DNA from 2 places in the Billgrantia sp. C5P2 genome. Region 2 is predicted to be linked to the other one. Evidence: riboswitches for the same ligand, from Rfam matches in the RefSeq annotation. Region 2 holds a riboswitch; the other holds the start of a gene.
What was found. A riboswitch is a leader RNA that binds a small molecule or an ion and turns the genes downstream of it on or off. The one in region 2 is predicted to bind thiamine pyrophosphate.
Positions count from the first base shown of each region.

Region 1: it holds a riboswitch for thiamine pyrophosphate, as region 2 does, so the genes downstream of both, tenA (thiaminase II) here and ACRWQA_RS03925 (sodium:solute symporter family transporter) in region 2, are expected to answer to the same signal.

Region 1 is NZ_CM128542.1:3,216,740-3,232,692, forward strand. Features, by position in the region: gene ACRWQA_RS14840 (acyl-CoA synthetase) at 1-1,425, opposite strand, end outside; gene ACRWQA_RS14845 (acyl-CoA dehydrogenase) at 1,511-3,292, opposite strand; gene ACRWQA_RS14850 (MFS transporter) at 3,440-4,864, opposite strand; gene ACRWQA_RS14855 (class I SAM-dependent methyltransferase) at 5,098-5,733, opposite strand; gene ACRWQA_RS14860 (VOC family protein) at 5,801-6,193, shown strand; gene ACRWQA_RS14865 (DUF4870 family protein) at 6,261-6,635, shown strand; gene ACRWQA_RS14870 (lysophospholipid acyltransferase family protein) at 6,640-7,569, shown strand; TPP riboswitch at 7,625-7,759, shown strand; gene tenA (thiaminase II) at 7,845-8,513, shown strand; TPP riboswitch at 8,551-8,669, shown strand; gene thiC (phosphomethylpyrimidine synthase ThiC) at 8,740-10,629, shown strand; gene ACRWQA_RS14885 (PDDEXK family nuclease) at 10,759-12,006, shown strand; gene ACRWQA_RS14890 (porin family protein) at 12,079-12,582, opposite strand; gene ACRWQA_RS14895 (EamA family transporter) at 12,694-13,623, opposite strand; gene ACRWQA_RS14900 (acetate/propionate family kinase) at 13,786-14,976, shown strand; gene pta (phosphate acetyltransferase) at 14,973-15,953, shown strand, end outside.
Region 2 is NZ_CM128542.1:818,760-834,712, reverse strand. Features, by position in the region: gene ACRWQA_RS03985 (ferredoxin reductase family protein) at 1-210, opposite strand, end outside; gene ACRWQA_RS03980 (PhoX family protein) at 436-2,457, shown strand; gene ACRWQA_RS03975 (5-(carboxyamino)imidazole ribonucleotide synthase) at 2,547-3,680, opposite strand; gene purE (5-(carboxyamino)imidazole ribonucleotide mutase) at 3,730-4,242, opposite strand; gene ACRWQA_RS03965 (TRAP transporter permease) at 4,386-6,407, opposite strand; gene ACRWQA_RS03960 (DUF1850 domain-containing protein) at 6,419-7,027, opposite strand; gene ACRWQA_RS03955 (TAXI family TRAP transporter solute-binding subunit) at 7,056-8,015, opposite strand; gene ACRWQA_RS03950 (hypothetical protein) at 8,014-8,265, shown strand; gene ACRWQA_RS03945 (XRE family transcriptional regulator) at 8,297-8,578, shown strand; gene ACRWQA_RS03940 (hypothetical protein) at 8,701-8,889, opposite strand; gene ilvD (dihydroxy-acid dehydratase) at 8,994-10,679, opposite strand; gene ACRWQA_RS03930 (APC family permease) at 10,801-12,243, opposite strand; gene ACRWQA_RS03925 (sodium:solute symporter family transporter) at 12,367-13,755, opposite strand; TPP riboswitch at 13,745-13,853, opposite strand; gene ACRWQA_RS03920 (hypothetical protein) at 13,971-14,642, shown strand; gene ACRWQA_RS03915 (peroxidase-related enzyme) at 14,667-15,257, opposite strand; gene ACRWQA_RS03910 (sensor domain-containing diguanylate cyclase) at 15,335-15,953, opposite strand, start outside.

The sequences.
Region 1 (15,953 bases), 2.4 Mb from region 2:
GGGCTTGGCCACCACTGCGGCCTCTTCCACCCCGGGGTGAGAGTAGATGGCGTCCTCGACCTCGATGGTGGAGATGTTCTCGCCACCGGAGATAATGATGTCCTTGGAGCGGTCCTTGATCTCGATGTAGCCGTCCGGGTGCCACACGGCGAGGTCACCGGTGTGGTACCAGCCGCCCTCCAGCGCCTGTTCGGTGGCGGCCTCGTTCTTCAGGTAGCCTTTCATCACATTGTTGCCGCGCATCAGGATCTCGCCGATGGTCTCGCCGTCCTTGGGTACCGGTTCCAGGGTGTTGGGGTCGGCCACGCAGAGCGCCTCGAGCATGTGGTAGCGCACGCCCTGGCGTGCCTTGATCTTCGCCCGCTGCTCCAACGGCAGCTCGTCCCAGGCCTCGCGCCAGGCACATACGGTCACCGGCCCATAGACCTCGGTGAGGCCATAGACGTGAGTGACTTCGATGCCCAGCTTCTCGACCCCGGCGATCACCGAGGCGGGCGGCGCGGCGCCGGCGGTGGTGACCTTCACCGGATGGTCGAATTCACGCTTGTCTTCGGCTGGCAGATTGACCAGGCCGTTGAGCACGATCGGCGCACCGCTGAAGTGGGTCACCTTCTCGTCGACGATCAGGTCCATGATCTTCTTCGGGTCGACCCTGCGCAGGCACACGCTGGTACCGGCATTGGCGGCGATGGTCCAGGGGAAGCACCAGCCGTTGCAGTGGAACATCGGCAGGGTCCAGAGATAGACCGGGTGGTGCGGCATGGCCCATTCGAGGATGTTGCTCACCGCATTGAGGTAGGCGCCGCGGTGATGGTAGACCACGCCCTTGGGCTTGCCGGTGGTGCCGGAGGTGTAGTTGAGCGAGATCGCCTGCCACTCGTCCTCGGGCAGGCGGTAGGCGTAGTCGGGGTCGCCCTCGGCCAGCAGCGCCTCGTACTCCAGCTCGCCGATATGACGCGCCTCGCCCTCGAACAGGGCATCGTTCACGTCGATTACCAGCGGCTTGATGGCCAATCGCGAGACGGCGTCTTCGATCACGTCGGCGAATTCGGGGTCGACCAGAACCGCCTGAGCCTCGCCGTGTTCCAGCATGTAGGCGATGGCCTCGGCGTCCAGGCGAATATTGAGCGTGTTGAGTACGCAGCCGGCCAGTGGCACGCCGAAGTGCGCCTCGAACATGGCCGGCACGTTGGGCAACATGGCGGCCACCGTCTCGCCGGGCTGGATGCCGCGCTTTTCCAGCGCCGAGGCGAGCCGACGGCAGCGCACCCAGGTCTCGCTCCAGCTGCGGCGAATGTCGCCATGGATCACCGCCGGGTAGTCGGGGTAGATGGAGGCGCTACGCTCGATGAAGGTCAGCGGCGATAGCGCCACATGGTTGGCCGGCGTCTTGGGCAGGCCCTGTTCGAAGATGCTGTCGTTCATGGTGGGCTCCGGGTGAAAATGTCGTTATTGTGTGGTGCGATTCCAGCCTGCAGCGGCCGGCGAGTCGGCCGGCCGCTGCCAAAGCTCAGGTAGCCGAGACGTCGAAATCGGCCAGACTCTTCATGCCTGCTTCGATCACGCTGCGGTTGGCGCGGCCGACCGGCAGCCACTGGCGCAAGGCGTAGTCGGCGGCGGCCAGCTTGGCCCGGTAGAACGGCTCGTCACTGCCGCTGGCTCGCGCCGCGCTGGCCTTGAGCGCCGCCCGCCCCATCTGCCAGGCGCACAGCACATGGCCGGCCAGGCTGAGGAAGGGTGTGGCATAAGCCTGGATGACGTCTGCGCCCCGCTCGGGGTCTCGGCTCTGCTCGAGCACGATCTGCATGGCGGCGCACAGGTCGGCGGCACCGGCGGCCAGGCTCTCACCCAGGGCAGCGAGTTCACCGTCGGCTTGGAGTTCTCGGGCCGTGGCCTCGACCTCCTCGATCAAGCCGGCCAGCGCCGCCCCGCCGTCGCGGGAGAGCTTGCGCCCCGCCAGGTCGAGCGCCTGGATGCCGTTGGTGCCCTCATAGATCGGCGCAATACGTGCATCGCGCAGCAACTGGGCGGCGCCGGTCTCCTCGATGAAGCCCATGCCGCCATGCACTTGCACGCCCATGGAGGCGATGTCCACGGCCTGGTCGGTGGAGAACGCCTTGACCACCGGAATCAGCACGTCGACCCGGGCCTGGGCGGCTTCGCGCTCGGCAGCCTCCGAGGCGTGCCGCGCCACGTCGAGCTGGGCGGCACAATAGAGCGCCAGGGCGCGCAGGGCATCGGTACGGGCACGCATCGAGAGCAGCATGCGACGCACGTCGAGATGCTCGCTGATGGTGGCTTCGCTGCCCCGTGCTTTTCCCTGTACACGGTCCAGGGCGTAGGCGAAGGCATGCTGGCAGGCACGCTCGGCCACGCCGATACCCTGCACACCGACCTTGTGGCGCGCCTCGTTCATCATGGTGAACATGTGGTTGAGGCCGCGCCCCTCCTCGCCCACCAGGTAGCCGATGGCACCGTCTCTTTCGCCGAAGCTCAGGGTGCAGGTGGGGGAACCGTGAATGCCCAGCTTGTGCTCGATGGAGGCGCAGGTGACATCGTTGCGCTCGCCCAGCGATCCATCCTCGTTGACCAGATACTTCGGTACCAGGAACAGCGAAATTCCCTTATTGCCCTCTGGAGCATCGGGCTTGCGCGCCAGCACCAGATGGATGATGTTCTCGCTGGCGTCGTGCTCGCCCCAGGTGATGAAGATCTTCTGACCGAACAGGCGGTAGTGGTCATCCTCCGGAACCGCTCGAGTACGCACCTTGGAGAGGTCCGAGCCGGCCTGGGGCTCGGTAAGGTTCATGGTGCCGGTCCAGTTGCCCTCGACCAGCTTGGGCAGGTAGATCTCCTTGAGCGTGTCGCTGCCATGATGGGCCAACGCCTCGATGGCGCCGGCGGTGAGCATCGGGCACAAGCCCAGCGCCATGTTGGCCCCGTGCAGCATCTCCTGAACGCTGCTCGCCACCACTTCAGGCAGGCCCTGCCCACCCAGCGCCTGGGACACGCCGATGCCGTTCCAGCCCCCTTCTACATAGGCCCGGTAGGCCTCGGCAAAACCGTCGGGCAAGGTCACGCCGCCATCTTCCCGGCGCACGCAGCCCTGGCGGTCACCGCTGGCATTGAGCGGCGCCCACACCTCACCTGCCAGCTTGGCAGCTTCCTCCAGCACCGCCTCGACCAGGTCGGGGCTAGCCTCGTCGAAGCCGGGCAGATCGAGCGAACGATACTCGAGCAATTCCTCGAGCACGAAGCGGAAGTCACGAACGGGGGCGGCAAAGGGAAACATGGCACTACCTCAGGAAAAATGATAACGGCGATAGTAGATTCACTACTTTTCGTTAACCATTATCCCTAGGTCGCACCGCACCGCAAAGCGCCCGATGCAAGGGGCATCGGGCGCTTTGGGAAAACCAACACGGACCGAGAGAGCCCCTCAGCGGCGGGCGTCGCTGTCGAGCGGCTCCTCGATTCGCTCGCGCTCTTCGCTTGGTGGCAGGTCGATATCGTCTTCATCGGGATAGTAGGCGATATGCGGCTCATCCGGCGGCGGCGGGCCAACGACAGGCTCGGCCACCTCCACGTCGGGCACCAGATCGGAAAGATCCTCCATGTACTCGTGCTCGATGGCGCCTTGGACCAGCTCCTCGGTCACAGTGAGCTCAGCGCCCGCCGACGACATCGGCGTCGAGGGTGCAAAGGGCGCTACCGGCACCGGTGCCGGACGCACGCTGCGCCGCCAGGTGAAGAAGCCCACCAGGAACAGGCTCATGGCACCGAAGGCCCAGAACAGACCGGCATCTCCCACCCAGCCCATCACTGGAGAGATCAGCGGAGGACTCACCGTCGAGCCAATGGCGTTGATCAGCAGCAGGCCCTGGCTCATGCGTACCAGCGCACCGGCCGGCGCGCGGTCAGCGGCATGGCTCACCGCCACCGGATAGAGCGCAAAGACCCCGCCGCCCAGCAGGAACAGGAGCGCCGCCAGCACCCAGGTCGTCAGCGGTAGCAGCAGCATGGCTGCCGAAATCAAGGCGCAGAAGGCACCGATCATGATCAGCACGATCTGGCGATCGTGGCGGTCGGACCAGCGCCCCAAGGGGTACTGCAACAGCATGGCACCGAGCACCACCACCGCCATCATCTGCCCCACCTGACTCACCGTGAGACCGATGCGCTGCAGGTAGAGCGGCAGCAGTGTATAGACGGCGGCCACCGCCAGACCCGAGCCGAAGCTGCCCATCACCCCAGTGGGCGTCATAGTGATCAGACGCATCGGAGACAGTGGCTCGGCATGCTCGATCAGCGGTGAGACCCGCGGGATCATGGCCATGGGCAGCACCGACAGCGAAGCCAGCAAGCCGATGACCATGAACGGCGCCGTCTCACCCATGGCATCGGTGACGCCGAGCAGCAACTGGCCGATCACCCCGGCGGCATACAGCGAGATCATGTAGAGCGCCAGCAGTCTACCGCGCACCTTCTGGTCGCCGGAGGTAAGCAACCAGCTCTCGATGACCAGATAGACGCCAACGGTGGCCCAACCGCCGATCAGGCGCAGGGCGAACCAGGCCCAAGGCTCGAAGAACAAGGCCTGCAGCAGCACGGTAACCGCCACCAGCGAAGCAAAGCTGCCATAGGCGCGGATATGGCCGATACGCAGCAATAGTCGGTCGTTGAACATGGCGCCCAGCGCCAGACCGATGAAATAGGCGGACGAAACCCAGCCGATCACCACCGGCGACTCCCCTGCCGCGTCCAGCCGCAGGGTGATCAGGGTGGCCAGGAAGCCGTTGCCGATACCTAGAATGAAGAGCCCCAGCAGCGGTGCCAGGGCCATAGCCAACAATTGCCGCGACATGAGCGCGCCTCTCGACAGAGAACTACAAAAAAGAAAAGATGCCAGAAAACGCCATAGAACGCTGCCCATGGCCCTCATGAAAGGCAGAAAATGACCAACTCTCAGGCGGGGCGGCGCGAATCATACGCTCGCCGGCGCCAGTGTCAAACGGTTATTCTCGGCACCTATTGCAGGTCAGAAAAAAGCACCATCATCGCAGCTAAAAACAGCAAGACGCACTAACACCGATTCACTCAGCGTTTCTGCAACAGGACCACATCAGCGGCAGGAAACTCGACGCTCATGTCGTGATGCCCGGCCAGCCACTCGAAGCTCTCCTCGCTGAAGAAGCAGACGTGGGTCGGATCGAGGATATAGTGCCAGCGGGCGAAGGCTTCCTCGCTGGTCATGCGTTTGGTCATCAGCCCCAGCCAGCCGTCGTCGGGCAGCAGCGCTACCAGGCGATCGAGCTCACGCCCCGGCGCGAACAGGTGTTCCACCACCTCGGTGGCGGTGATGAAATCGTAGCGGCGCTCGAGTACGGAGGTGTCCGATGCGTAGAAAGGATCGTAGATCGCCATGGGGTGGCCCGCCTCCTCGAACATCACCGACAGCGTCGGGCCTGGGCCGGCACCGAAGTCGAGGCCGCGGGCGCCCGGCGCCAGCCGGCTCTTCAGCGGTTCGAACAGCCGCGACAGGAAGCGCCGATAGTCGGGGTCGTCGGGGTGGTTCTCGTGCTGGTCGTAGACCGCCCGCTCCTGCGCGGGCGAGAGGCGCTGAGCCGTCGGCACGTACGCCAGCCGGCACTCCTCGCAGCGGTAGTAATCCCGGCGCGCATCACGATGGAAATGGCGAGAATGTGGGCTAGCGCATAGCGGGCAGGTCGGCATCGTCGTATCCTTTTGGGCCTGGCGAACCACAGGCTACAGAAAACACATCTCAACGAGGAGGCCGGCAATGCTGTCAGGTCTGGACCACCTGGTCATTACCGTGACCGACATTTCCCGTGCCGTGGACTTCTACTCTCGCGTGCTCGGGCTCGAAGTACGCTATCGCGATCGCGAGCGTGTCGACCTGATACTCGGCGATATCGCTCTGCGCCTGCACTGGACCGCTACCGACATCGAACCGCGTGCCGCCACCCCCACGCCGGGCAGTCTCGACCTCTGCCTGCGCAGCCTGCTGCCGCTGGATGAGGTCCAGCGGCACCTGGAAGCCCTGGAAGTCGAAGTGGAGCTCGGCCCCGTCACCCGTCAGGGTGCCAATGGCCTCATCGAATCGCTCTACCTGCGCGACCCCGACGGCAACCTGCTGGAAATCAGCCGCCCGCTCAAGGAGGCGCTCGAATAGCTGCCTCCCTGGCAATGTCGCCCACGGCCGGTATCATTGACGCAAACCATGAACGACTGGACGCCTCATGAACGATAGCCCTGAAAGCCGTAGCGTCATCGATTCGGGCGGAACGCCCGACATCACCCTGCCCATCGTCGTCTATGCCCTGTTCCTGGCAGGTATCGTCACGGGTGGCCTGACGACCCTGATCGGCGTGGTGATCGCCTACGTCTACCGTGGCGAGGGGCCTCACTGGTTCGATGAGCACTATCGATACCTGATCCGCACCTTCTGGCTCTCGGTACTCTATTTTGCCGTTTCCTTGCTGCTGACGTTGGTACTGATTGGCTTCGTGACCACGCTACTGGCTGTGGTCTGGCTGGTGATTCGCTGCGTCAAGGGCATCAAGCGCCTGCAGGAGCACCGCGCCCCCGACAACGTGGACGCCTGGCTGATCTGAGCCCATGAGCAAGACGCAGTCATCCACCGCCACCCTGCAGGGCCGAGCCATCGCCACGCTGTGGCGTACCCTGGCCGGCCGCCGCCCCGCCATGCTCTGGCGGCTGGCTCGCCTTGCCGGCCCGCTGGTGCATCGCTTCAGTCGGCGCGAGCGTGAGGTCACCGAGATCAACCTCGCCGAGGTCTATCCCGACCAAGGCACGGCCGAACGTCGACGGCTGGCCCAGGAGAGCCTGACCCACTCCACCGCCACCATGCTCGAGCTGGGCTTCGCCTGGATGGCCACGCCACAGCGGGTCGAAGGTTCAATTCTCGAGGTACACGGCCGAGAACTGCTCGACGATGCCCGTGCCGAGGGGCGTGGCGTCATCGTGCTGGCACCGCACTTCGGCAATTGGGAAGTGCTCAATTTCTGGCTCTCCAGCCATTTCCCCTTCACCGCCATGTATGAGCCGCCCAAGATCGCCGAACTCGATACGGTGATCCGCCAAGGGCGCGAGCGCATGGGCGCGAGCCTGGTGCCGACCAACCCGCGTGGCGTTGCCGCCCTGCTCAAGGCGCTCAAGCGCAGCGAAGCAGTGGGTATCCTGCCGGACCAGGAGCCCGACTGGGGCAGCGGCGTGTTCGCCCCCTTCTACCACCGCCTCGCCTACACCGCGACCCTGCTGCCCAAGCTGGTGGCCCGCACCGACGCCCGCGTGGTCACCGGCGTGGCCCGGCGCCTTCCGGGCCGCGGCTTCGCCATTCACTTCCTGGCCGCCGACGAGCGGGTCTACTCATCGGACGAAGAGCAATCGGCGACCGGCGTGAACGCCTGCGTGCAGGATGCCATCGCCCTGGACCCGGCCCAGTATCAGTGGGAATACAAGCGCTACCGCAAGGTGATCGAGGAGCAGCAAGGTCATCCGGAGCACAAGTCGTTCCGGCTGTATTGAAAGCCCATTTCGCTTCGGTGACTGGCAAGACGGGCTCTTCCTGCTAGACTGGCCCAGACGCTTGACGGGGTGCCGGTGGAACCGGCTGAGATCGCCATACGACATTGCTTGCTTGTGAGCAGTCGTCACGGCGGGGCCCGTAGAACCTGATCCGGCTCGTACCGGCGTAGGGATCAAGCGGTGGCCCCATTGCGGCAAGCATCCCTCACCTGCCCCCAGCCACCTCTTCCTTCCTCCCGCCCACGCTCCGGATCCGATTCGATACCGGAGGCAAGATGGGCTATCGCTTCAACGACCTGACCAACGCCTGCCACGACGACTGGCGAGCCTACATAGAGCACGATTTCGTGCGCGGCCTGGGCGCCGGCACGCTCGCAGAGGGCGCCTTTCGCCACTATCTGCAGCAGGACTACCTGTTCCTGATTCACTTCGCCCGTGCCTACGCACTGGCCGCCTACAAGAGCCGCAACCTCGCCGACCTGCGCCAGGCCCATGCGGGCCTCAAGGCTATTCTCGACGTGGAGCTCGGCTTGCACGTGGGCTACTGCCGCGAATGGGGCATCGGCGAGGAGGCGCTTGCCGCGCTGCCCGAGGCACGGGCGACAATGGCCTATACCCGTTACGTACTGGATACCGGCAACCGTGGCGACCTGCTCGACCTGCACGTGGCGCTGGCCCCCTGCCTGGTGGGCTACGGCGAGATCGCCAATTGGCTGAACGCACAAGCCTTCACGCTGCGCGGCAAGACCAACCCTTATGACGCCTGGATCGCCATGTACGAAAGCGACGAATTCCAGGCCGCCATGCACGCCGAGCTGGAGTGGCTCGATGCCCGCCTGGCCGACGTCACTGCGGCGCGCTTTGTCGAGCTGGCCGAGGTGTTTCGCGACGCCACCCGGCTCGAGATCGATTTCTGGCAGATGGGACTGGATCGAGCGATCTGACCCGCTGCCATGCAATACCCGCCGACATGGCGGGCAAACACGCTTGACGGGGTGCCGTTGAAGACGGCTGAGATCATGCAGCGCCGCGCGCCCAGCATGGATCCCGTTGAACCTGAACTGGCTAGGACCAGCGTAGGGATCAAGCGACATGCAGCCGGGCGCCGCCCTGTTGCCCCTGTCCTCCCCAGCTGTCCTCCCTGACGACCCACAACAAGGGAGAACACCCATGAGCAAGACCCAGCACTTCCTCGCCGATACCGCCATGGTCGACGAGGCTGCCATCCAGCCGCTGCCCGGCTCGCGCAAGGTCTACGTCCAGGGTTCACGCCCCGACATTCGCGTGCCTTTCCGCGAGATCTCGCTGTCGCCCACCCGGACCTCCGGCGAGGACGAAGAGAACCCGCCGCTGCTGGTCTACGATACCTCGGGCCCCTACACCGACCCCGAGATCAGCGTCGATCTGCGCCGCGGCCTACCGGAGCTGCGCCGCGCCTGGATCGAGGAGCGTGGCGACACCGAATTCCTCGACGGCCCCACCTCCGACTACGGCAAGCGCCGGGCCAACGACCCCATGCTGGCCCAACTGCGCTTCGACCTGAAGCGCACGCCACGGCGCGCCAAGGCGGGTAAGAACATCACCCAGCTGCACTACGCCCGCCAGGGGATCATCACCCCGGAGATGGAGTTCATCGCCATTCGAGAGAACCAGCGCCGGCAGGCGCTCGGTACTGAGGAAGTCGAACGAATTCTGGGCCACCAACATCCGGGCCAGGGTTTCGGCGCACGCCTGCCGGAAGAGATCACCCCGGAATTCGTGCGTGCCGAGGTGGCCGCCGGGCGGGCGATCATCCCCTGCAATATCAACCACCCGGAATCGGAGCCGATGATCATCGGCCGCAACTTCCTGGTGAAGATCAACGGCAACCTGGGCAACTCGGCGGTCACCTCTTCCATCGAAGAGGAAGTCGACAAGATGACCTGGGGCATCCGCTGGGGCTCGGATACCATCATGGATCTCTCCACCGGCCAGAACATCCACGAGACCCGCGAGTGGATCATTCGCAACTCGCCGGTACCGATCGGCACGGTACCGATATACCAGGCCCTGGAGAAGGTCAACGGCGTGGCCGAGGATCTCACCTGGGAAGTCTTCCGCGACACCCTGATCGAGCAGGCCGAGCAGGGCGTGGACTACTTCACCATCCACGCCGGCGTGCTGCTGCGCTACGTACCGCTCACCGCCAAGCGTGTCACCGGCATCGTCTCACGCGGCGGCTCCATCATGGCCAAGTGGTGCCTGTTCCATCACCAGGAAAGCTTCCTCTATACCCACTTCGAGGAGATCTGCGAGATCTGCAAGCAATACGATGTGGCGTTCTCCCTGGGTGACGGCCTGCGCCCAGGCTCGGTGGCCGATGCCAACGACGAGGCGCAGATGGCCGAGCTCAAGACCCTCGGCGAGCTGACCCATATCGCCTGGAAGCACGATGTGCAGGTGATGATCGAGGGTCCAGGCCACGTGCCGATGCACCTGGTGAAGGAGAACATGGACAAGCAGCTCGAGTACTGCGACGAGGCACCCTTCTATACCCTGGGCCCGCTGGTCACCGACATCGCTCCGGGCTACGACCACATCACCTCCGGCATCGGCGCGGCGATGATCGGCTGGTACGGCTGCGCCATGCTCTGCTACGTCACGCCCAAGGAGCACCTCGGCCTGCCCAACAAGGACGACGTCAAGACCGGCATCATTACCTACAAGATCGCCGCTCACGCCGCCGACCTCGCCAAGGGGCATCCGGCCGCCCAGCGCCGCGACAATGCGCTGTCCAAGGCGCGCTTCGAGTTCCGCTGGGAGGACCAGTTCAACCTCGGGCTCGACCCGGACACCGCGCGCGAATACCACGACGAAACGCTGCCCAAGGACTCGGCCAAGGTGGCCCACTTCTGCTCCATGTGCGGGCCCAAGTTCTGTTCCATGAAGATCAGCCAGGAGGTGCGTGACTACGCTCGGGACAACGGCCTCGATGGCGATCAGGAAGCGGTCATGAAGGGAATGGAGGAGCAGGCGGAGAAGTTTCGCCAGGCAGGAGCGGAACTCTACAAGGAAGTCTGAGCCACGACGCTGCAACGACACGCCGGCCCCAGGGCCGGCGTGTTTTTTTGTCGCCACAGGCGACAGCACGGAACGCTCGGATGTAGCCTGTAGAAACCTGCAAGGACCAAGTGCGGAGGGAGCAAGCCCATGCCACACCTGCACGTTGCGCTGGTAACCGAGCGCCCTGAGGTAAGTCTGATACCGATTCTGCAGCTTCGCCCCCAGCGAATCGTGCTGATACCGTGCCAGTCATCGCCCCAGGCGGCCGAACGACTGGCGATCCTGCTGCGCCATGAGCTTCCCCCTGGAACCGACATCGAGACGCGCGCTCGCCTTCCCCTCGACGAGCCCCATCGCTGCGCCCAATATGCTGACGAACTGGCCGAAACCCTGTATCGGCAGCAGTTCGACACCCCCTCCCTCTCGGTCACCCTCGATGCGGGTGGCTGCAGTACGCTTACCGCCCTGCTGTTTCAGCAGGCCATGCAGCGCTGCTCCGCCGACTGGCTGTACGTGGACATTCGGGCCGGTGCGCTCTACCGCATGGCTTACGATAGCCCCGGCTCCGCTCCCGAGATCATGGCCATCGAGCCGGTACTGGACGTCGATCGCTACCTGCAAGCCAACGGTCGCAAGCGAGTTCGGGCCCTTTCCGACAGCGCAAGCTGGCACCAGGCATGCACTCAGCGCAGACACCTTACCCGCTACCTCGCCCATCACGCCGACCGTCTGGCCGAACTGCTCGGAGAACTGCACGACATGGTGCACGGCGAGGGGGGCGTGCTGGAGAGTGCCAATCCCTCGGCAGCCCGGCTACGACCCGGCGCCGAGCGCCAGCGGCTGAAGGCATCGCCATGCTTCCCTGCCACCGATGCGCTGAAGGCGCTGGACGAGACCGGCCTGCTGCACTGGGCGAGCGACGCACCGGAGGTCATTGACATCGATTCCGTGGAAGGCGGGCGCTACCTGGGCGGCGGTTGGTTGACGGAATACGCCTGGCTCAGCGCCCAGGAGGCCGGGCTATCGCAGGTCTGCAGCGAGGCTCATATCCTCGACCTGAGCGGCCAGCACAACGGAGAGCCCGTGGTATCGGATTGCCTGGCGGTAGAACGCAACCAGCTGTTGTTCATCGAGTGCCTCATCGCGCGCCCCGGCGCCACGGCCTGCATCGAGCAGGGCCTGAAACGGCTGCACGGCATGCTCAACCATTCTGCGGGGCTCGCCGCCACCCGCGTGCTGCTGGCCTGCGGTGAATTCGACAAGTCCCGTCAGCGGCTCACCGAGCTGCAGCACCTACAGGGTATGGAGGTCGAAGTCGTCGAGAACGGAGACCTCAAACACCTCCCTGCCCTGCTGGCGAGCTGGAAGGAGCACGGCAACTGGCCGGGAGGCTGATTGGCCAGCAACGAAATCGCCCCCATGGCGTTGCCAATGGGGGCGCGGTCAGATGCGCACAGGCGAATCGCCTCAGAAACGGTAGCGAACCCCGACACTTGCCGCGTCGAAGGTGTAGGACGACTTGTCCAGATAGCGCATGTAGTCGGCTCCCACCGCCAGGTTGGGCACCACATCGAATTCGGCGCCGCCGCCATACGAGAAACCGCTCTCGCTGTCGGTGTCGAAATCCACTTCGGTAAAGCCCGCCAGGCCATACAGGCGGAACTCCTGCGAGACCGGCAGGATGCCCTTGGCGTAGGCGCCCACCAGGTAATCGAGCTCGGCCGCGCCGTCGGAGCCACCGGTGCCCAGGTGGGCCTCGGCGCCGAAGTAGTCGTTGAATTGCATCCCACCGTTGAGGCGAAGCCCCACGGAATCGGCCGAGGAGCCTTGATCGGGATCGAGCTCCCAGAACATGGCGTCGGCGCCGGCATAGGCTTGGGGATACATCGGCATCTGATACTGCTGGGCCTGGGCCGAAGAAGCAAAGGCGGTGGCCATCAGCATAGCAGTGGAAATGGCGAGCAGTTTCATAGCGCACCTCCATTAAGAAACACTGTTTCCATACATCGCCTTCAGTCTGGTACAGAGTCGGAATGCACGCAAGACGAATCTACGCGCGGCAAGCCCGGCGCCGAGGCAGACTCAGCGCGGTGACAGGCTGAGGACGACGATGCCGCCCAGTACGATCGCCCCACCGATCAGCTGCATTCCCGACAGCATCTGTCCCAGCACCAGGTAGCCAAGCAGCAGCGAGGCTACCGGCTCGACGTTCATGACCGGCGCATTGCGCGCCATCTCCAGCCGCGGCACGCTGATGAACAGCACCGAGAATGCCACGCTGTAGAGCAGCGCCAGTGCCACCAGCGCTCCCCATCCCATCGGGCTCGCTGGCAACGCCATGCCACCCGGCACCAGTTGCAGTACACCGGCGACGATCATCATCACGAATACCGTGAGCATGGTCAGCAGGCTGCGCAGCGTGCTGCCCACCTCACCCAGGTGATGCTCAGTGATCCACAGCGCGCAGGAAAAGGCCGCCGCGGCTCCCAGGCCGAAGGCCACACCGGGCAGCCACTGCGGACCGAGTGCCTCGGGGCTCGCCAGCCAGGCGGGGACATCGAGCACGACCACCAGGCCCACCAGGATTGCAGCCATGATCAGCGTCGCGCGCAGCGTTGGGCGTGGGCCGCCCAGTGCCCAGGTCAGCAGCGCCAGCTGAATGGGAAAGGTATTCATCAACAGCAGCGCGACCACCACCGGGATGCGCGCCACTGCCGAATAGAGGCAAAGACTCTGGATCGCGACCATCAGTCCCGCCAGCAGCTGCCAGCGCCCGGTTCCGACCGGTAGCGACAAGCGCTTGCCCTGCCACAGGAAAAGCGCCCCCAGCACGGTGAGCGCCACGGCGGAGCGCACCAGTACGGCGAGCAGCAGCCCGGTGCCCTCGTCGAAGGCCAGGCGGGCCGCGACATGGTTGCCGGCGAACAGAGTGGCGACGCAGGCCAACAGCAGGACGGCAAGATGGCGCGGCAGCAGCGAGGCGCTGCCAAGCGCCGCGGTATTGGTCGACATGGCGGTTCCCGCGATATTGGAGGCCATCAGCATGCCAGCATTTTCGATAGACGGCTAATCAAATGCTGGCTTGACCTGGAGCAGGGCCGGTGGCGACGCCAGGATGATAGACTAAAGTCTGACGTCTATCCTGCCTCTAAATCCTCTTCGTGTGGAGCCCCGATGAACGCCTCGGTACTGGTCATCAACTGCGGTTCGTCGTCGATAAAATATGCCCTGGTACCTTCCGAACCGGACCAGCCACGCCTGGCCGGACTGGCGGAGCGCCTGGGGGGCGACGACGCCCGGCTCGAGGGCGTCGACAGCCGCGGTAAACCCTTCACGCAGGCACTCGGCAATGCCGATCACACCCGTGCGCTGGAAGCCATTCTCGAGCGCCTGGAGGGTTATCAGCCGGTCGCGGTAGGCCACCGCATCGTGCATGGCGGAGAGCGCTTCACCCGTGCTGCGCTGATCGACGATGACGTCGCCGAGGCGATCGAGCGTACCTCGGCGCTGGCCCCGCTGCACAACCCGGCCAATCTCGAAGGAGTGGCGGCCACTCGACGGCTGTTTCCCAAGCTGCCCCAGGTGGCGGTGTTCGATACCGCCTTCCACCAGACCCTACCGCCGCGAGCCTACCGCTATGCCCTGCCGGAAGCACTCTACCGCGACCACGCCATACGCCGCTACGGCTTCCATGGCACCAGCCACGCCTACGTCAGCCGACGCGCCGATGCACTGAGCGAGCTCGAGGGCGGCGCCTGGCTAACCGCTCACCTGGGCAACGGCTGCTCCACCTGCGCCGTGTGGCAGGGTCAGAGCCTCGACACCAGCATGGGACTGACCCCGCTGGAAGGGCTGGTGATGGGCACGCGCAGCGGCGACGTCGACCCGGGCCTGCACGCGCATCTTTCGCGCCAGTTGGGCTGGTCGCTGGATCGCATCGACGAGGTGCTCAACCGCAACAGCGGCCTGTTGGGGTTGTCGGGCCTGACCAACGACATGCGCGAGCTGGAGGCCGCCGAGTCGCAGGGACATCCCGGGGCGACGCTGGCCATCGAGGTGTTCTGCTACCGCATCGCCAAGTCGCTGGCAGCGCTCTCCTGCGCCCTGCCCCACCTCGATGGCCTGGTCTTCACCGGTGGCATCGGCGAGAACTCCGCCGCGTCACGCGAACGGATCATCGGACTGCTTCCCCATTTCGGCCTCCAGCTCAACCGCACCGTCAACAACGAGACGATACGGGGACGCGAGGGCCGCATCGACGCCGGGGGGCGCCAGCTGTGGGTCATTCCCACCGACGAAGAGGGACAGATCGCCACCGAAACCCGCCAGCGCCTGGCTCAGCGAAAGGAAGAGACGAACGCATGACGCCGCACGAAGTACGACCGCAACCCCAGATCCTGCTGATGGTGCCAACCGGCGTGGGGGTCGGCCTGACCTCGGCCAGCCTGGGCCTGATGCAGGCGCTCGACACCATTGGTCTCAAGACCGGCTTCTTCAAGCCGTTCCGCCAGGATGAGCTGAACGGCCCCGGCCCCGACCGCTCCACCGCACTGGTGAGCAGCACGCTAGGGCTGCGCCCCCCGGCGCCCATGCCCCAGGCCGACATGGAACGCCTGCTGCGCCAGGATCGCCTGGACGTGCTGATGGAGCAGGTCATCGAACTCTTCGATCAGGCGGTGGACAGCCACGACGGCAGCGCGCCGGACCTGATCGTGGTGGAGGGCGTGGTACCTACCGCCCACGGCACCTACGCCACCCACCTCAACACCCAGTTGGCCCATGCGCTGAACGCGCGCATCATCCTGGTCGGCAGCGGTGATGCCCACGCTCCCGGTGCGCTGGCCGAACAGCTCGACATGCACGCCCAGGCCTTCGGCGGGGTGGGCTCCACGCGTACCCTGGGCTGCATCCTGATGCGCATGCAGAACCTGCCCGGCGCCGAGGAGCCCTCGCTGGCCCCGGGCACCAGCAATGTCCTGCTCGACGATGCCTTTCTCGCCGAGCTGCGCCGCTATTCGCCGGCGCTCGCCACCGACCGCTTCCACCTGATCGGCGTGGTGCCCTACAACCCGGCATTGATCGCACCGCGGGTGGTCGACGTGGCACGGGCACTCGATGCCCGCTTCCTCAGCGAGGGAGACGCTGCCAACCGCCGCGTACTCTCCACCAGCCTGTGCGCGCGCAGCGCCGCCAATGCCCTGCATGTGTTCCGCCCCGGCAGCCTGATCGTGACCTCCGGTGACCGCGACGACATCGTGCTGGCCTCGGCGCTGGCCACCATGAACGGGGTGCCCATGGCCGGTGTACTGCTGACCAACGGCTTCATGCCCAACGACAACATG
Region 2 (15,953 bases):
GAAGGGCCGGTCGAAGCCGGGCACGCGCAGGCTCACCCCCGCCGCGAGCAGCATCAGGGTCAAACCGAGAATGCCGCTGGCTCGACCCAGCCAGTTCAGCCAAGCCTCCGCCACACTTCCGGGCAATCCCAGTCGTGGCAGCGCCACCGCCAGCGGCAGCATGACCAACGCGACCAGAAGGAGATCGCCACGGTGGCGCGGTAAGGGCATCGTCACTTTCCTCCAGGGAGGCCTCATATCTGATTGTTGCCGTTATCCTGTCTGGTGCAATGACACGCTCGGATCCGCCACCGCTGGCTTGATGCAGATCAGTTATCCGTAGCGCATTAAGGGTGCCGGCATGTCATGAAACCGCCTTTATTCGTTCATGCCGATGCAACATGGCGCTACCAAGATCGAGCTTCGTCGATCTCTATATCCCGCACGAGGCCACTCATGAAGCAGTCGTATACGCCCGGACACGTTGATCCGATCCTCGCCGCCGGCGACGAACCGGCGAGCAACGCATCGCGCAATGCATACTTCGGCGACGTCCTGGAGTCACGCATGAGCCGCCGCACGCTGCTGCGCGGCAGCCTGGCTGTCGCGGTAGCCAGCGCCATGGCGACCAGCCTGCCCTTCGGCCGCGCCCTGGCCGCCGGCTCTGTCGCCCCGGCCCCGAGCATCGGCTTCAAGGCGGTTCCGGTCAGCGCCGCCGACAGCGTGGTGGTGCCGGAAGGCTACCGGGTACAGACCTTCATTCCCTGGGGCACACCGATCAGCGGCAACATGCCGGCCTCTTCCCTGGAAGCTGGCGGCGAGGACCAGGCCCACCAGGTGGGCAGCCATCACGACGGCATGCACTTCTTCCCGATCGAGGGCAGTTCCCGCGACGGCCTGCTGGTGCTCAACCACGAATACGTCGAGCCGCGTTTCATGCATGCCGCCGCCCAGGGCCTGGCGCTCGATTCCGAGGGCTTCCCGCAGCACGAGGACGGCACCCGCGACGCCGACCAGGTGCTCAAGGAACTCAACGCCCACGGTGTCTCCATCGTGCGCATTCAAGAAGGCGACGACGCTCAGTGGCAAGTGGTCGTGGACGAACGCAACCGGCGCATCACCGGCCTGACCCCGATGCGCCTGGCCGGCCCCGTGGCCGGTACCGAGCACGTGGTAACGAAGTACAGCCCCGACGGCAGCATGACCCGCGGCACGCTGAACAACTGTAGCCATGGCGTCACGCCATGGAATACCTATCTCGCCGCCGAAGAGAACTGGTCGGGCTACTTCGCCAACGAGGATACCGAGATCGACCGGCGCCAGGCCCGCTTCGGCATCCAGACGCGCAGCGAGGGGCGCTATCAATGGCATCGTGCCGAAGGCGGCGCCGACGAGTTCGTACGCTTCGACGCCACCTCCCGCGGTGCCTCGCCCCGCGAGGACTATCGCAACGAGCCCCACACCTTCGGCTACATGACGGAGATCGACCCTTACGATCCCGAGAGCACGCCGGTCAAACGTACTCATTTGGGCCGCTTCGCCCATGAGGGCGTGATCTTCGCCCCCGCCGTGGAGGGCCAACCGGTGGTCTGCTACTCCGGTGATGACGCCCGCTTCGAGTACATCTACAAGTTCGTCTCGGCCCGCCCCTACCAGGCCGCCAGCGCCGACGGCTCGCTGCTCGACGAAGGCACGCTGTACGTAGCCAGGTTCAACGACGACGGCAGCGGCGAATGGCTGGCGCTGGCCCCGGGGGAGAACGGCCTGACGCCGGAGAATGGCTTCGCCGACCTGGCCGACATCCTGGTCAACACCCGCAGTGCCGCCGACCAGGTCGGGGCCACCAAGATGGACCGCCCCGAGTGGGGCGCCGTCGATCCCGCCACCGGCCAGGTCTACTTCACCCTGACCAACAACACCCGCCGCAACGAGGAGCAACTCGACGCGGCCAACCCTCGCGCCGAAAATCACTTCGGCCATATCATCCGCTGGCAGGAGGACGGTACCCATGCTGCGGAGCGCTTTCAGTGGGATATCTTCCTGCTGGCGGGCGACCAGGAGAGCGGCCGCGACATGAACGGCGAGCCCCTCGACCCGGACGCCATCCTGGCATCGCCGGATGGCCTATGGATCGATCCGGACCGCCGTGTGTGGATCCAGACCGATATCAGCGAGTCGGCGGTCAATACTGGCGTCTACGCACCGTTCGGCAACAACCAGATGCTCGTCGCCAATCCGGAAACCGGCGAGCTCAAGCGCTTCCTCACCGGGCCCGTGGGTCAGGAGATCACCGGTGTCGTCACCACACCGGACCAGCGCACCATGTTCGTCAACGTACAGCATCCCGGCGCCAACACCTCGGCCGCGGATTTCGCCGAAGGCCGGCTGACGAGCCACTGGCCGGAGGGCGGCAGTGCCATTCCGCACTCGGCCACTCTGGTCATCACGCGGGAAGACGGCGGCATCATCGGTACCTAGGGCAAATACCTGCGCGAGCGAATCAGGCGCAGAAAAAAAGCGGGCCCCGTCATGGCGGGGCCCGCTGCGTTAACTTGCGGTCTACCTGCTCAGTTGCCCTGTCGGAGCTCGGCCTCGAAGCTGAAGCGGGGCTCCGGCGCCTCGGGCAGCAGCCCGGCGCAGGCACGCACCTTTTCTAACAGTGCGCCGTGGCTTTCCGCCAGCAGATTGACGTGAGCCAGCTTGCGTCCCGGCCGCTCGCTCTTGTCGTAACGATGAAGGTGGGCGTCGCCGATCGCCAGTATCGCGGCCGGATCGCCCTCCTGGCCGATCACGTTGACCATGCAGGTCGGCATGCGCGCCGAGGTATCGCCCAGCGGCAGGCCCTGGATGGCGCGCAGGTGGTTCTCGAACTGGCTGGTCACGGCGCCGTCCATGGTCCAGTGACCCGAGTTGTGCACCCGTGGCGCCATCTCGTTGGCCAGCAGCTTGCCGTCGCGGGTCTGGAACAGCTCGAGGGTCAGCACACCGACATAGTCGAGCTCGTCGAGCAGGGCGCGAATGTAGCCATCAGCGGTCTGTTGCACCGCCTCGTCGAGATCCGGCATCGGCGCCAGCGAGTAACGCAGGATGCCGTCGACGTGCAGATTCTCGGCCATGGGATAGAAGACCACCTCACCTTCACGCCCACGCACGGCGATGATCGACACCTCGCGCACGAAGTCGACGAAAGCCTCGACGATCAGCCGGGGGTGGTTGATGCTGCGCCAGGCCTCGGCGGCCTCGCTGGGGTCGCGCAGCACCGCCTGGCCCTTGCCGTCGTAGCCCTCGGTGACCGACTTGGCCACCACCGGGCAACCGAGTTCGCGGGCTGCGGCCTCGAGCTCGTCGGCATGCTCCACCAGCCGGTAGGCCGGCGTGGGGATGCCCAGGCGATCGAACAGCGCCTTCTCCTCGGCGCGGTTCTGGCAGACGCGAATCGCCTCGCTCGAAGGATAGACCGGCTTGACCTCCTCGATGGCCTGGACCAGCGCCACGGGCAGGTGCTCGAACTCGTAGGTGACCAGGTCGACCTTGGCCAGGAACGCCTCGAGGTGCTTCTGGTCGGTGTCGATCATCACCTCGCCGATTCCCGCACTGGGATGCCCGGTGGTATCGAGGAAGGTAAAGCGGTTGGCCAGCGGATAGCCGGCCAGGGCCAGCATGCGGCCGAGCTGGCCGGCACCGAGCACGCCGATGTTCATGTCGTTTTCTCCTCTCGCTGGCTCATTCGGCTCTCGCTCATTCGGCGGTTCATTCTGTCGGGGGACGTGGGTCGGGGTTGTCGAGCACCGTCTGGGTCTGCTCGGCACGGAAGGCCTCGACGGCGGCGCGCACCTTGTCGTCCTGCAGGCCGACGATCTGCGCCGCCAGCAGGCCGGCGTTGGTCGCCCCCGCCTTGCCGATGGCCAGCGTGCCCACGGCGATACCTCCCGGCATCTGCACGATGGAGAGCAGCGAATCGAGCCCCTTGAGCGCCTTGGATTCCACCGGTACGCCGAGCACCGGCAACGCCGTTTGCGACGCCACCATGCCGGGTAGGTGGGCAGCCCCCCCGGCGCCGGCAACGATCACCTGCAGGCCGCGTCCGGCAGCAGACTTGGCATAGTCGAACAACAGGTCCGGCGTGCGGTGGGCCGAGACCACGCGCGTCTCGTGGGCCACTCCCAGGCGTTCGAGCATCGCCACCGCGTGTTCCATGACCGGCCAGTCGGACTTCGACCCCATGATCACGCCGACGCGCGGCTGCTGGTTGGAGGACTGCATGTACGGCTCCCGTAGTGACGCTGGAAAGGCGGCGCGAAAGACACGACGCGCAAATTGAAGGGCAAGTATTCTAACGGCGCCCGCAGGCGCCGTCATCTTGACCAACAGGACAGACCGCCGCTCCCGAAGGCGCGGCGGCCGAGTCAGGCCGAACCGGTACCGGTGGCGCCGATCTCGCGTCGGCTGGCCAGCCAGTTGGCGCCGAGCGCCACGATCATCACCGCCACGCCGGCCGCTTCCACCATCAGATTGGGGTAGAACACCGCCACGATAGCGGCCGAGATGGCGATGCGCGGCAGCCACGACATGCGCGTGAAGAGATACCCCTCCAGCGCCGCGGCGAAGGCGCACAGCGCCAGTATCGCAATCACGGCGTTCCAGGCCACGACCAGCACCGGGCCACCCATGATGAGCTCGGGGTTGTAGACCATGAACACGGGGATCAGATAGAGCCCCTTGGCGAACTTCCACGCCTGGATGCCCGTTTCCATCGGCTTGCTGCCGGCGATCGCCGCCCCGGCGAAGCCGGCCAGGGCAATCGGTGGCGTGACGTTGGAGTCCTGCGAATACCAGAACACCACCAGGTGGGCGATCAGCAGCGGCACGCCGAACTCGTTGGACAGCGCCGGCCCCACCAGCACGATCAGTACGATATAGCTGGCGGTGACCGGCAACCCCATGCCCAGCACCAGGCTGGCCAGCAGTACCATCACCAGGGCCAGCAGCAGGTTGCCGCCCGAGAAGGCCATCATCATCGAGGAGAACTTGAGCCCCAGCCCGGTCAGTCCGACCACACCGACGATGATCCCGGCCACGGCACAGGCCATGGAGACGGCCACGGCGTTGCGCGCGCCGAGCTCGAGGCCCTCGACCAGCTTGACCAGGCCGGCCCAGACCACGTCGCGAATGCTTGCCAGCGTTACCTTCTGCCCCTGGCGCGGGGCGATGAACAGGAACCAGAAGGCATAGCGCAGCACCGCCACCGCAACCATGGTCACCACCGCATAGAAGCCCACGCGCATCGGCGACATGCTCATCACCAGCAGCCACACCAGTACCGCCAGCGGCAGCAGGAAGTGCCAGCCGTCGCGCATCACGTCGCGCATCTGCGGCAGCTCGCTTTTGGCCATGCCCTGCATGCCCTGCTTGAGCGCGATGATGTGCACGAACAGGTAAACCGTGGCGAAGTACATGATCGCCGGCAGAATGCTGACCTTGACCACGTCCAGGTAGGGCGTGTTGGTGTACTCGGCGATCAGGAAGGCCCCCGCCCCCATCAACGGTGGCATGATCTGGCCCCCGGTGGAAGCAGCCGCCTCGATGCCGCCGGCCTGGTGCGGCTTGTAGCCCAACCGTTTCATCAGCGGGATGGTGAAGGCGCCGGTGGTCACCACGTTGGCAATGGCGCTACCCGAGATCGAGCCCATCCCCGCCGAGGCGAGCACGGCCGCCTTGGCCGGGCCGCCGCGCTGGCGACCGGTGGCGGCGTAGGCCAGGTCGATGAAGAACTTGCCGGCGCCGGTGCTCTCGAGGAAGGCGCCGAACAGCACGAAGATGAAGATGTAGGTGGCCGCCACGCCCAGCGGCAGGCCGAAGATACCCTCCTGCCCCAGGTAGAGCTGGCCGGCCACGCGGTCCAGGCCATAGCCGCGGTGGCTCATGATGCCGGGCATCCAGTCGGCAAGCCAAGGCAGCTCGCCACGCGGCCCGGCAAAGGCGTAAGCGATGGCCAGCGCACCGATCACGGTCATGCCCAGGCCCACCGCGCGCCGGCTCGCCTCCAGCACCGTCAAGGTGGCGATGATGGCGACGCGGATGTCGGTCTCGCTCCAGAAGCCGGCACGGCTGACGATCTCGTCAAGATAGAGGACCAGGTAGCCACCGGTGATCAGAGCGCCACACAGGAAGGCGATGTCGATCGCCCAGCCGACCAGGCCGCGTTTGCGATTGGGGCCGAAGACGGGAAACATGAGGAAGGCCAGCACCATGATCAGCATCAGGTGGATGCCACGCTGGTAGAACAGGCCCAGCGGCTGGATACCCGCCGAATAGAGCTGGAACAGGGACAGCCCCACCGCCACGATGGTGATCAGCCACAACACCATGCGCGGCTGAATGGCATTGCCCCCGGGCATCATCACGGGCGGGCTGTTGGATTCGTTCATCGGTCTCCTCGTCAGACGTCGTCAGGCTTGCCGGGATCTTCAGGCGGGTAGAGCTGTAGGGTGACACGCTCACCGGCGGCCAGCTCACTCAGGCTGACCCTGTGTTCGTCCCCTTCGGCCTGCCAAAGCAGGCGATGGTCGACGGCTGGTGAACCGACCCGCAATGTATAGCGGTCTCCAGGCACGGGCTCGTCGATGTTCTCGATCCAGTAGCCGCCCTGCCCGTCGGAAACCTGTATACCGCGCCCCGGGGTATGCCCCAGGCCGGCGGCAAAATCGGGCTGATGGCTGCGCTCCAGCACCATCCGCCCTTGGTGATAGCGATAGCAGTCGAGCACCGGGAACTTCTTGACCGAGTGGTTCCAGCCCAGGCACCAGCGCATGCCCGGCTCGAGAGGCACCTCGACCAGGGTTTCGCCCACCGCATCCAGAACGGCCAGCTTCGCCCCGCCGATAGCGCCGTCCGCCAAGGCGCCCAGACTGAACCACGCGGCGAAGCTTCCTGCCAACCAGCGTTGCAGCCAACCATTATACGGCCGGCAACACGACGACAGGGCGGGCGTCCTCGCCCACCCTGCCATGCGCTTCCTTGCCCGGCTCGACAGTGATGCGGCGCTCATGCGCCGCATCCCTTGTCGCGACTGCGTGTCACGGACGCAGCTTGTCGGGAATCTCGGCATCGACCTCTTCGTAGTAGCGGATCGCCCCCGGATGCAGCGGCACCGGCGTGGAGCCCATGGTGAACTCGATGGTGGTGTCGTTGGCCGCAGGGTGTACCGCAATCAGGTCGTCGATGCGTTCGAAGAGCAGCTTGGTCAGGTTGTAGGCCAGCTCCTCGTCCATGTCGGCGTTCACCACCAGAACGTTGGGGATGCTGATGGTCTGCACCGGCTCGTCCATGCCGTCGTACATGCCGGCCTTGAGCTCGTAGGCGGCGAAGACGGGCTCCTGCTCCTGGGCGTTGGCGATCTCCTCGTCCGACAGACTGATCAGGCGAATGTCGCGGGTGGCAGCCAGGTTGAGGATCGAGCTGGTGGGCGGCCCGACGCTCCAGAAGCCGGCATCGATGTCGCCGTCGCGGATGGCGTCGGCAGTCTCGTTGAAGTTGAGACGCTGCGGCGTGATGTCGTCGTAGGTGATGCCGTTGGCTTCCAGCAGCGCGCGGGCGTTGAGCTCGGTGCCGCTACCGGGGGCACCGACGGAAACGCGCTTGCCTTTCAGGTCCTCCAGTGACTCGATATCGGAATCCGCCAGCACCACCAGTTGCACGGCGTTGGGATAGACCGACGCCAGCGCCCGGGTGTTTTCGATCTGACGGCCCTCGAAATCGCCGGCGCCTTCATACGCCTGCTGGGCGGTATCGGCCAGCACCAGAGCCAGGTCGGCGTCGCCGCGCATGATCAGGCCCATGTTCTCGACCGAAGCGCCGGTCACCTCGGCACTCGCCTCGTAGCCTTCGAGATGGTCGTTGATGATCTCGGCGAAGCCGCCGCCGATCGGATAGTAGACACCGCCAGTACCGCCGGTCGCGATGGAGAGCTGTTGGGCGCTCGCCAGCGGGGCTACGGCTAGCAGCGAGGCGGCTGCAGCATATTTGAGAGCTCGCATGGATTTCCTCCGTCCTGAAACCGGATCGTTTATGGTTGTTCCTGGGAACGTACCGGGCAAAGCCGGCCGCTTACCTGAAAAAACTAGCATGACCCTGCACAAAGGGGCTAATCATCCGTTTCTACGTTCTTGTAAATTTTCGGCAATCCCGCCGAGTCCGGCTCAATCCGGCCTGCCGGGCAGCGGCTTTCGCGGCACCTCGAAAAAGTCGCGAAACGGTACTGGCAAAAATGGCGAAATGCCCCCATGATGTGGTTGTCGCAATCGCCCACTGGAGCATCATGAGTACGGCACGACATACCATCAGCGCGGAATACCTCGACCCCCCGCGAAGATGCCCTGACCTAGACGTCAGGGACCTGGAAAAGCGCACGCGTCTGATGCGCATCGTCACAAGGCTGATCGCCGTATCCGATCTCGGATGCCGCGAGATCGCAAGCAGGGCCGGGCTGCCGGCGCAAAAGATCAGCGATCTCCTGGCCGGCCGCCTCGAACACCTCTCTCTCGATGAGCTACGGCTCGTCTACCACAGCATCGATCCGGACGGCGCGCTCAACTACTAGCCGACGCCGGCGATGACATGCCGATATGGCGGAATACGAAACGCCTCGCCACTGTGCGAGGCGTTTTTTATCGCCGCGTCATGCCCCTGCCGATTGGTTAGCAGGGGCCGGCACCTGAGTCGTCACTGCTCGCGCTGCTCGTGCTCTTCCGCCGCCTTGAGGGCCTCGACTTCCGTCTCGTGCTCGGAGACCACGATCTCATTGCCGGGATCCGTCTCGTCGATCACATGCCAGCCGGTGACCGGCAGGTTGATGTCCTCGGCATCGCGGATCGGCTCGATTCGGGCTTGCTTGGGTCCGCTCTTGGGCATGTTGCCTCCTTGCCGTTGCCTTCGACTATTGGAATGACGCCTTTGCGCCGTGCATCCTCACCCTAGCCAAGACCCCGGACATTGCCAAACGCGCCGCGGCCCCGTCATTCGGCCAGGTCGGTGACGGCGCCGGTACTGGCCGAACTCACGGTGCGCGCGTACTTGGCCAGTACGCCGCGGGTATAGCGCGGCGCGGGGCGGCGCCACGCGGCACGCCGACGTATCAACTCTTCGTCGGTGAGCTGTACTTCAAGGGTGTCGGCCTCGGCGTCGATGGTGATGACGTCGCCATCCTGCACCAGAGCCAGCGGCCCGCCGTCGAAGGCTTCGGGCGAAACATGCCCGACCACGAAGCCATGGCTGCCGCCGGAGAAACGGCCGTCGGTGATCAGCGCCACGTCGCTGCCGAGCCCGCGCCCCATGATCGCCGAGGTGGGCGTGAGCATCTCGCGCATACCGGGCCCACCCCGCGGCCCCTCATAGCGAATCACCACGACGTCGCCGGCCACCACGCTGCCATCGTTGATGTGCACCTGAGCTTCCTCCTCGGAGCCGAATACCCGAGCGGTGCCGGTGAACCGGGTGCCCTCCTTGCCGGTGATCTTGGCCACCGCGCCTTCGGGTGCCAGGTTGCCGTAGAGGATGCGCAGGTGACTCTCGCGCTTGATAGGAGCTTCCAACGGCGCGATGATCGTCTGCCCGTCTGGATACGACTCGACCCCGGCCAGGTTCTCGGCCAGCGTCCTGCCAGTGACCGTCAGGCAATCGCCGTGCAAGAGACCTGCGTCGAGCAGCATCTTCATCAGCGGCTGGATGCCGCCGATCGCCACCAGCTCGCTCATCATGTAGCGCCCGCTGGGGCGCAGGTCGGCGAGCACCGGTACCCTGCGACCGATCTCGGTGAAGTCGGCGAGCGAAAGCGGTACGTCCACGGTGCTGGCCATGGCGATCAGGTGCAGCACCGCGTTGGTCGAGCCGCCCAGGGCGATGACCACGGTGATGGCATTCTCGAAGGCCTCACGGGTCATGATGTCGCTGGGCTTGATGTCGCGCGCAAGCAGCTCGAGCACCGCTGCCCCCGCCGCCTCGCAGTCGGCGCGCTTGGCCTGCGACACGGCCTCCTGGGCCGAGCTGCCCGGCAGGCTCATGCCCAGCGCCTCGATGGCCGAGGCCATGGTGTTGGCGGTGTACATACCACCGCAGGAGCCGGGCCCGGGAATTGCCGTCTCCTCGATCTGCTTGAGTTCGATCAGGTCCATGTCGCCGCGCGAGTGGGCACCCATGGCCTCGAACACCGAGACGATGTCGGTATGCCCTGCCCCCGGCTGGATGGTGCCACCGTAGACGAACACGCTTGGCCGGTTCAGCCGCGCCAGGCCCATCATGCAGCCCGGCATGTTCTTGTCGCAGCCGCCGATGGCCACCAGGCCGTCGAAGCCCTCGCAGCCGGCCACGGTCTCGATGGAATCGGCGATCACTTCGCGCGAGACCAGCGAATACTTCATGCCCTCGGTGCCGTTGGCGATGCCGTCGGAAATCGTGATGGTGTTGAAAATGACGCCCTTGCCGCCGGCCGAATCGGCCCCGTCGCGAGCACGCTCGGCGAGCTCGTGAATATGGCTGTTGCAGGGCGTGACCATGCTCCAGGTGGAGGCGATACCCACTTGGGGCTTGGTGAAGTCCTCATCGTGGAAGCCCACCGCGCGCAGCATGGCGCGGCTGGCCGACTTGCCGACGCCATCCACCACCGGGGCGGAATGGCGGCGGCGCGGGTCCGAGGTGTCACTCATGGGGCGGTCTCCGTTTCGATCGGGTGATCTACTGAGGGTGGCCGCCCGAGGCCGAGCTGGCAAATGTCCCGCTATCCACCGAGGCCACGCCGACGTGGCCTCGCAAGACAGCAGCGATGCCTCAGCGACCCGGGTAGGGATCCGCTCCGGCCAGCTCGCGCTTCATCATGCGGTCGCTGTAGGCGATGCCATAGCGCTTCCTCGACCAGGCATAGAGCGCCAGGCCGATCAGCATCCAGCCGGCGAACATCAACCACTCGACCGGTGCCAGCGCGGAGGGGCTGCCGGGCATGTACAGGGCGATGAGAGCGAGAGAGAGCAGGATCGACAGGCTGCCCACCAGCTTGCCGTGGCGCACCCGGAACGGGCGCGGCATCTCCGGCTCGCGACGCCGCAGCACCACGAAGGAGATCGCCACGAACAGGTAGGCGATGACGATGCCGAGACCGCCGGCCACGACCAGCCAGACCAGGGCCGGGCGGCCGAAGAACGGCGCGATCGAGGAGAGAATACCCATCACCAGGATAGCGTTGGTGGGGGTGCGGTGCTTGGGGTGCAGCTTGGCCAGCCAGGCCGGCAGCATGCCGGAATGGGCCAGCGCGTAGATCGCCCGCGAGCCACCCACGTAGAAAGCGTTCCAACTGGTGACGATGCCGGCGATACCGGCCAGGATCATCAACTTGCCCGCCCATGGCGCCTGGAAGACGGCCTGCATGGCATCCGGTACGGCCAGGGAGCTGGTAGCCAGCTGGTCGGGATTCAGCATCAAGGCGGTGCCGAGGATGATGAACGAATACCAGAACACCGCCATGATCACCGAGATCATCAACACTCGACCAATCTCGCGAAACGGCAGGTTGATCTCCTCGGCTGCCTGGGGGATGACATCGAATCCCACGAACATGAAGGGCACCATGATGATCACCAGCATGATGCCCCCTACGACGCCCTCTTCGACAGAGAACAGCGGCTCCATGGTCGCGGTATTGCCCTGAAAGAGCGCCCCGGTGATGAACATGATACCCACCACCAGGATCAGCAGGGTCACCAGCTTCTGCAGCAGTGCCGCGGTGCGGATGCCCACGTAGTTCACCCACATCATCAGTACCGAGCCGGCCACACCGACGGCCACCCAGGTCGCCTGCACGTCCCAGTCGGCGACGGTCCACAAATGCCCCACGGCATAGTTGGGGAAGAGATGCTCGACGACGGTGGGTAGCGCCACGGCCTCGAAGGCCACCACGCTGACGTAGCCCAGGGTGATCGCCCAGGTGCACAGGAAGGAGGCGAAGTGACCCAAGGCACGATAACTGTAGACATGCTCGCCGCCTACCTGGGGCATGGCGGAAGCGAGTTCGGCATAGGTGAGGCCTACCAGCACGATGATCAGCCCACCGATCAGAAAGGCCGTGATCGCACCCAAGCTCCCGGCGGACTGGATCCAACTGCCGGTCAGCACGATCCAGCCCCAGCCGATCATGGCGCCGAAGGCCAGCGCCAACACATCCTTGCGGGCCAGCACGCGAGCCAGCTGCCCCGGCGCTGTCGTGGAGTCCTGTGTCATACCATCCTCACGATTGTCGTTGTTGAGTGTGTTAAATATTTACCTCATCTTTATCAAAATAATCAACACAAGAAATCTTAGGTCGCAAGGATCTTCTAGCAGCATAGACCTGCCATGGCCGACTCACAGCGTGCGGACGCGCTCGTGAGGTACCGCACTGGCCACGGCCAGGCTCACCAGCGTCGAGGCCGCCAACGCGCCGAGAAAAGGCGGCAGTGTGGGAATGCTGCCCGGGAAGCTCGCCGCCAGCACACCGGCCACCAGGCTACCCTGGGCCAACCAGCCCGGCAGGATCGCGCCGAGCAGGCCCGCCACGCCCCCGGCTACCGCGGCCAGCGGCGTCATGCGCCGCCACAGCCCGAGCAGCACCGGCACCACGATGGCAGCGCACAGCAGGTCGGCAATCAGGAACAGCCGCAGTACCGAGAGCCCCTGCAGCGCCACGACCACCACCGGCACCATCAGTGCCACGGTGGCCAACCGGGCCGCACCGATGGAGAGCCCGCGCCTGCCGGAGCCCGCCACTACCAGCGAGGCGATGCCGTTCTGCAGCGTATCGACGCTGGAGGCTACCAGCGTAACCGCCAGCACCAGCGCCGGCAGCGCCAGCCAGCCCGGTGCTTCGCCCAGAAGCGCAAAGAAGGGAATCGGCGGCTCGCCAAGGGCCACGCCACTCATCGCCGCCAGCATACCGAGCCCGCCCACCAGGGCCACCACCGCCACGGTAGTCGCACCGCCCAGCCAGGCACCACGGTTGAGGGCATGGTCGTCACGCGCCGCCCATACCCGCTGCCAGTAGCCCTGGTGGAACAGGTTGGCGGCCGTGACCGCAATGATCAGCGTCAGCGCCACGCCCAACGCACTGCCCACGGGGATCGGCGGCAGCGCCGCCTCGATGGGCATCTCGGGCAGGCGCACAAGCGCAACCCCACCGACCACCAGCAGCAGGGCGATCAGCAGCCACGCCTGCCAGCGGTCGGTGGCCAGGCTCGCTCGCAGGCCGCCGACGGCGGTGTAGAGCAGCGTGGTGAGGGCCACGCCGACCACTACCAGCGCCGGGGGCACGTCGGAAAGCAGAGCGGTGATCGCGCCGATGGCGGTCAACTCTGCAGCCAGGAAGCAGGCCATGTAGAGGATCGAGACCAGCGACACCCAGCGCCGCACGCCGGCGCCATAACACGCCTCGGCGAACTCGCCGATGCTGCGGCCCTCGGGCAGGTGGCGGCGGATGGCCGGGCCGTAGAGCCCCAGCACGATGAACGGCAGCGCCGAGCCGATGGCGTAACCCGCCAGCGCCACGGGGCCGACGAAGGCGCCGATCTCCGGCGGCGCGAAGAGAATCCACGCGCCCATCCCCGAGGCCAGGAACGAAAGCCCCAGGGTCGAAGCCGACTGGGAATTGCGCGCGGTCACGTAGTCGTCGAGGGGGCCATCGGCCCGGCGGGCACGCAGGCCCAGAAAAGCAAAGCACAAAAGCGCCGCGCCGAGCACGGCTGACGTCAGGTAGGGCATGTCGCACTTCCTCCGCCGGTATGAACCGGATCAGGTTCCAGGGTCAGCGCCGTGCGCTCTCTCAGCCTCGCCGCAGCGAGACTCCCCTGGCGACAGGTGAATGAATTGTCGTTTCAGGCCTCAAGCCAGCCACCTTCGGGCCGATATGACCTGGAGCCCCTGGAATGATATAACAACGACAAAACCAGAACACTTCTCCCCCGCAGGGACCTACCATGTCATTCAGCGAAGCCAAGGAACACGCCCCCGGGCACCTTCACCAGATCTTTGCCGACCCCTATTCCGCGTTCGATAACCTGGCCATCGAGCGCCAATTGCACCTGCGGGTCGCCCTGCAGGCGCTGGTCTGCGAGCCCATGGCAAGCGGCCGCCTGACGCTGCGGGTCATCCATGGCTGGGAAAATGGCGGCTTCGAGCCTGCCGACCTGGCGCATGGCGACTACCGCATCGCATCGCTCGATGACCTGGCCCGGGTCAGCGCTGAGCATCAGCAAGCCATCGACAATGCCGCCCCGCTGCCGCGCAACAATGCTTCGCTGCTGGCCAAGCCGCTGGCCGACGCCATCGCCGCCGCCGAGGCCAAGGGGCCGTTGCTGGACGAGGAGACACGCACCATCCCTGCACGCTGGCCTGCCTTCGACCAAGGCCTCACGCTCTACACCTTCTTCAAGGTCTATCACCGCCTGACCTACGGCGAGGACGACGCCTACCGCTCCATCCACTGCCGGACACCCGAAGGCCCCCGCGAAATCCACGAATTCCACCTCGAAGAAGGCGAATTCGCCGTGATCCGCCCCACCGACGACGCCCTCGGCGACAGCGTGCTAGCACTGCACGTCAGCCAGCTGGAACCGGTGCGGATGCTGTTGGAAGCCTGCCGCGCCTGAACGGAACCAGAATCACACACCCAGTCACTTCTTCTCCCGCGGCACCCTTCCCATCAGGTAGAACTCCGGGTTGGGCGGGGTGCCGGTGAGGGTGACGAGGCGGTTGGAGAGGCCGAAGAAGGCGGTGATGGCGCCGATGTCCCAGATGTCGTCGTGGGTGAAGCCGACCTCGGTGAGTCGTGCGTGCCATTCGTCGGTGAGTTCGCCCACTTCCAGGCCGCAGTACAGGGCAAAGTCGAGCATTACCCGGTGGCGCTCGCTGATCGGCGCGGTGCGGTGGTTGATGGCCACCTGGTCGGCCAGCAACGGGTCCTTGCTGTAGATGCGCACCAGCGCGCCGTGGGCCACCACGCAGTAGAGGCAGCGGTTGCGGGCGCTGGTGGCGACCACGATCATCTCCTTCTCGGCCTTGGTCAGCGTGTCGGACTCCCGCTCCATCAGGGCATCGTGGTAGGCGAAGAAGGCGCGGAACTCATCGGGGCGGTGTGCCAGCATCAGGAATACGTTGGGCACGAAGCCGGCCTTCTCCTGCACGGCCAGGATGGCCTCACGAACATCCTCCGGCAGGTCGTCGATCGATTCGGGTACGGGGAAGCGGCTGAGCGGGGCTGACATGACGTTCTCCTGGATATTGTCGCTCTTGTCACGTCACAGTTAACGTCAACGTCAAGACGCTGTCCATGCAACCTCCGTCATGTCTCAGGCAGCAGGGAACAGGTGACCACTCGGTTGCGATCGCCCGCCTTGGCTTCGTACATGGCCTTGTCGGCAAGATGATAGAGAGACTGGACATCGCGCACTGCCTCGCATCCCTGGCAGGCCACCAGACCGAAGGAAGCCGTGATCACTCCATACCGAGACGCCTCATGCGGTATTCCCAGCCCCTGGAGGGCCTCTCGATACCGCTCCAGCAACTGCTTGCCAGCCTTGAGGGAGTCGACCTCGAGCAGCAAGCCGAACTCCTCCCCGCCCAGGCGGAACAGCCGGTCGCCGGCACGCCGGAAGTGGTCCTGAAGTAGCGTTGCCACCCGCATCAACACCTGGTCGCCAGCCTGGTGGCCATAAGTGTCGTTGTAGGGTTTGAAGTCATCGATATCCATGACCGCGAACAGCAAGGGCTGCCCGTTGCGTCGCCGCCGCTGCAGCTCCTGGTCCACCAGCTCCTGGAACTGACGGCGGTTCAACAAACCGGTCAGCGGATCGGTGCGCGACAGGATCGTAAGCTGCCGGTTGGCCCTTTCCAATTCGCGAGTTCGCTGCTGCACCTGGTCTTCCAGGCGCTCGTTGAGGGAGCGCTGCAGCTCGATGGTG